2 regions of the Pseudoalteromonas sp. OF7H-1 genome follow, and region 2 is predicted to be linked to the other one. Evidence: predicted binding sites of a transcription regulator. Region 2 holds the regulator's gene; the other holds the start of a gene.
The links. Region 2 encodes sigma-54, which starts transcription at its own class of promoters, with help from an activator protein. Its sites were predicted from a motif close to GTTGGCACGNNNNTNGNNT; they were not measured.

Region 1 (2,464 bases), on a different contig from region 2:
TGAACAATATGCTTAAGAATATTTTGCTTATCGGTGCGGCCATTACGTTGGTTGGTTTTTCTTCTTTGGCATCTGCTGAGCGAGTTAAAGATGTCAGTATGGTTGAAGGTGTTCGTTCAAACCAACTGGTTGGTTACGGCCTAGTTGTGGGCTTACCTGGTACCGGTGAGCAAACCAGATTTACCGAGCAAAGCTTTAAAGCGATGTTGAATAGCTTTGGGATCACGATGCCAGCAAGCTTAAAGCCAAAAATTAAAAATGTCGCGGCTGTTGCGGTTCATGCTGACTTACCACCTTTTGTTAAACCCGGTCAAACCATTGACGTTACTGTGTCATCTATTGGTAGTGCTGGTAGTTTGAGAGGCGGCACGTTACTTCAGACCTTTCTTAAAGGGGTTGATGGTAACGTATATGCAATTGCGCAAGGTAGCTTGATTGTCGGTGGTTTGGGCGCTGATGGCGCCGACGGGAGTCGAGTTGTGATCAATACCCCGACAGTAGGTCGGGTGGCAAACGGCGCGACAGTGGAGCGAGCAGTACCAAGTCCGTTTACTCAGGGTGATTACATTACCTTTAACTTGAATAGGCCGGATTTTACTACCGCAAAGCGCTTGGCCGACACTATCAATGGTCTTGTTGGACCAAACAGTGCTAAACCTATGGATGCAGCTTCAGTTCGAGTAATTGCACCAAGAGATCCGTCTCAGCGCGTTGCGTATCTATCTACGCTTGAGAATCTTGAATTCAAACCAGCGGATACCGCTGCGAAGATCATCGTTAACTCGCGCACAGGTACTATCGTTATCGGCAAAAATGTCAAGTTGCAGCCTGCGGCAATTACTCATGGCGGTCTTACCGTAACGATTGCTGAGCAACAAAATGTGTCTCAACCTAATGCGCTGGCAAATGGCGAAACAACAGTGACGCAGCAAAGTATTATCGACGTAAATCAGGACGACTCTCGAGCGTTTGTGTTTGACCCAGGCGTGAGCCTTGATGATTTGGTTAGGGCAATTAACCAAGTTGGCGCAGCGCCTGGTGATTTAATGGCGATCCTTGAAGCGCTAAAAGAAGCGGGCGCAATAAATGGTCAATTAGTCGTCATTTGATGTTCTATTATTAATCAACTAGTTAGCCTCACAATTGTGGGGCTTTTTTTTGGCTCGGATTTTGCATTTCTATTTGTATAGTTATTAACGTCAAACAGTGCTGAGTGTATGAACACCGACCAATTGAAAAATCAAAGCTTTTTTGACCTAGGAAACCTTGATTCTATCCGTAAAGAGGCGCTGAAAGGTGCTGGCGATCAAGGTGCCTCAGATCAGGCATTGAAAAAGGCGGCACAACAGTTTGAGTCTATCTTTACGCAAATGTTGTTACAAAGCATGCGTAAAGCGAATGAGGCGCTAGAGGATAAAGACAGTCCATTTAACTCTAGTGGTGTCAAATTTTTTGAAGAAATGCATGATCAGCAACTTTCGATGCATTTATCTGAGCAGGGCAGCTTAGGACTTGCAGATCTGATTGTGCAGCAGTTGTCTCCTAATTCTGAAAAGTATAAGCCTGCCTCAGTAATGAGAGCTGACGGCGATATTTCCTTTAAAAGACAGGCGACAGCGAGTGAGAGTGTACGTAAACCTGAACCGCAGGCTGTCAATGTTAAGGCAGATACCTCAAGCGATGAACAAACAGGCTTTGGTTCTCCTGAGGAATTCGTCGACAGAATTTGGGAATACGCTCAAACAGCGGCGAAAAAGCTAGGCTTGAACCCTGCGGTAATGGTTGCACAAGCTGCACTGGAAACTGGTTGGGGTAAACACATCATCAGCAAAAAAGATGGTAGTAGCAGTTTTAATCTATTCAATATCAAAGCGGATAGCCGCTGGAGTGGTGAAAGCGCCAGAAAATCGACACTTGAATTTGAGCAAGGGTTACCGGTGCAAAAGCAAGCTGATTTCCGTGCTTATAAGTCGCTAGAACAAAGCTTTGATGATTATGTCAGTTTCCTAAAAGGTAATCCGAGATACGAGCAAGCCTTAAACAAGGCTGGTGATAGTCATGCTTATTTAAGTGAGCTTCAAAATGCAGGCTACGCGACCGATCCGAGTTATGCCAACAAAATTAAGTCAGTTTTAAAGCGTATTGATGTATCCGATTTCTTATCCGGTGCGCTAACAAAGGGAGTCAGATGAGATGTCATTTGATCTATTAAATATTGGTGCAGCAGGGGTTAGGGCTAACTCTGAGTTACTACAAACCACCAGTAAAAACATCGCTAACCTAAATACCAAAGGGTATATCCGTGAACGGACTGAACACGGAACAATGATAGGTGGCATGGTTGGCCGCGGTGAAACCGTGCGTTTGCTCAACCAATTTGCGCAGCAGCAATTAAATCGTGATATTTCTAATCAGTCTTACTACGAGCAGTTTGTCACTGAGGCAAGCCGTGTTGATACGTTGT
Region 2 (2,464 bases):
TATCCTGTTAGATGAACCTTTTGCTGGTGTTGATCCTATTTCGGTGTTAGATATAAAGACAATCATAGAGCACCTAAAAAACCGCGGTATCGGTGTGCTAATCACCGATCATAACGTTAGAGAAACGCTGGACGTATGTGAAAAAGCCTACATCGTTTCACATGGTGAGTTAATCGCTGCAGGCACGCCAGAACATGTTTTGGCAGATCAAACCGTAAGAGATGTCTACCTAGGCGAACAATTCAAGCTATAGTTAAGACGTAGTATTAATAACTGTTAAAAAGGATTGTTAGAGATACATGAGGCAATCATTACAGCTGCGCATGGGGCAGCAACTTACAATGACTCCACAACTGCAACAAGCCATTCGCTTGCTGCAGCTTAGTACATTGGATCTGCAACAAGAAATACAAGAAGCATTAGACAGCAATCCATTGTTGGAAGTGGAAGAAGGTGATAATACTGACGGCGAAAACGCTGACCAACACAGCCAAGAAAAGAGCAGTGCTGACGACAATCAAGATTCAAGCGATGAAGCGCAGGTTAGTGACTATGAAATAGACTCAGATACCGCCATGAGCAAAGACACTGTCAGTGATGACCTTGCCATGGATGTCACTTGGGATGAGTATATGAGCGCAGCACCCGCTGCAAGCTCAGGCCCACTTCCCGATGACGATAATGTTTATCAAGGGGAAACCTCTGAATCTCTCCACGACTATCTCATGTGGCAACTTGAGCTGACACCATTTAGTCCAACAGATAGAGCGATTGCGATTGCGATTATTGAAGCGGTCGACCTGTCAGGCATTTTAACACTGTCTTGCGAAGACATTTTAGAAAGCATTAATGATGAAAGTAGCGAAGAGCCTATCGAGCTGGATGAAGTCGAAGCCGTGCTCAAACGTATTCAGCTTTTCGATCCTGTCGGTATCGCAGCGCGCAGTTTACAGGAATGCTTGTGTATTCAGCTAAATCAATTCGCCCCAGATACACCATGGATTGCCGAAACGAAAATGATCCTGACAGAGCATATCGACTTGCTTGCCAGCCGTGACTATCGAACTTTGGCTAAGAAAACGCGCCTTAAAGAAGCCGATCTCAAAGAGGTCATGACGTTAATTCATAGCCTTAACCCAAAACCAGCGGCAAGCATTATTCATGAAGAGCCTGAATATGTGATCCCTGACGTATCAGTGAAAAAAGTAAAAGGTCGCTGGGTCGTAGAGCTAAATCCTGATGCTATGCCTAAAATAAGAGTAAACGACCATTACGCTGCGATGTCTAGAACGGCGAAATCCAGTACGGATAGTCAGTTTATTCGCTCACATTTACAAGAAGCAAAGTGGTTTATTAAAAGCTTAGAAAGCCGAAATGATACATTATTAAAAGTTACCAATTGCATTGTGCAACAACAACAGGCATTCTTTGAACATGGCCCCGAAGCAATGCGCCCTATGGTGCTAAATGATGTTGCTGAAATGGTTGAGATGCATGAGTCCACAATTTCCCGTGTGACAACACAAAAATACATGCATACACCTCGGGGAATATTTGAGCTGAAGTATTTCTTCTCTAGCCATGTAAGTACAGAAAATGGAGGTGAGTGCTCCTCTACAGCAATTAGAGCACTTATCAAAAAGCTGATAGCTGCAGAAAATACCGCGAAGCCATTGAGTGACAGCAAAATTGCAGATATCTTAGCTGAGCAAGGAATTAAGGTAGCGAGACGTACGATTGCAAAATATCGTGAATCCCTAGCCATTCCACCGTCAAATCAGCGTAAAAGCTTGATATAAGACGTAAAACCCAAGAAGGAAAAATGCTTATGCAACTAAATCTAACTGGTCGCCATGTAGAAATTACTGACTCATTAAGAGACTATGTCACCAACAAGTTTGCGAAGCTAGAAAGGCACTTTGATCATATCAATAACGTGCATGTGATCCTTGATGTCGAGAAACTAGTACAAAAAGCAGAAGCAACATTACACGTAAACGGCGGCGAGCTATTTGCATCAACAGAGCATCAAGATATGTATGCCGCAATTGATGGCCTTATCGACAAGCTAGATCGTCAAGTTATTAAACACAAAGAGAAGCTCACTCGACACTAAGATGAAATTAAGTGAATTAGTGAACAAGGACTGCAGTAAAGCTGCGGTCCTTTTTAATAGCAAAAAACGTATTTTAGAATACATCAGCGAACTGGCTCATAGCCAAATTCCAAATACCAGTCAGCATGCTATCTTGGACGCTTTAATGGCGCGAGAGAAATTAGGCAGCACAGGGATCGGTAAAGGCATTGCCATTCCCCATGGTCGACTTGAAGGTTTGGATAAAATCCTTGCAATGGTGCTTGTCAGCGAGCAAGGGATCCAGTTTGAAGCCATAGATAAGCAGCCTGTCGATATTTTTGTCGCGTTCATCGTACCCGAAGGTGATAATCAACAGCACCTGAAGAC

Region 1: flgJ (flagellar assembly peptidoglycan hydrolase FlgJ) is a predicted target of sigma-54. The motif match lies at 1,158-1,176, and genes of this name have one in related genera.

The regions. Positions count from the first base shown of each region.
Region 1 is NZ_JAKRFX010000002.1:228,096-230,559, forward strand. Features, by position in the region: gene MHN30_RS03140 (flagellar basal body P-ring protein FlgI) at 9-1,109, shown strand; gene flgJ (flagellar assembly peptidoglycan hydrolase FlgJ) at 1,218-2,192, shown strand; gene flgK (flagellar hook-associated protein FlgK) at 2,194-2,464, shown strand, end outside.
Region 2 is NZ_JAKRFX010000018.1:45,841-48,304, reverse strand. Features, by position in the region: gene lptB (LPS export ABC transporter ATP-binding protein) at 1-253, shown strand, start outside; gene MHN30_RS19095 (RNA polymerase factor sigma-54) at 300-1,799, shown strand; gene hpf (ribosome hibernation promoting factor) at 1,829-2,116, shown strand; gene ptsN (PTS IIA-like nitrogen regulatory protein PtsN) at 2,118-2,464, shown strand, end outside.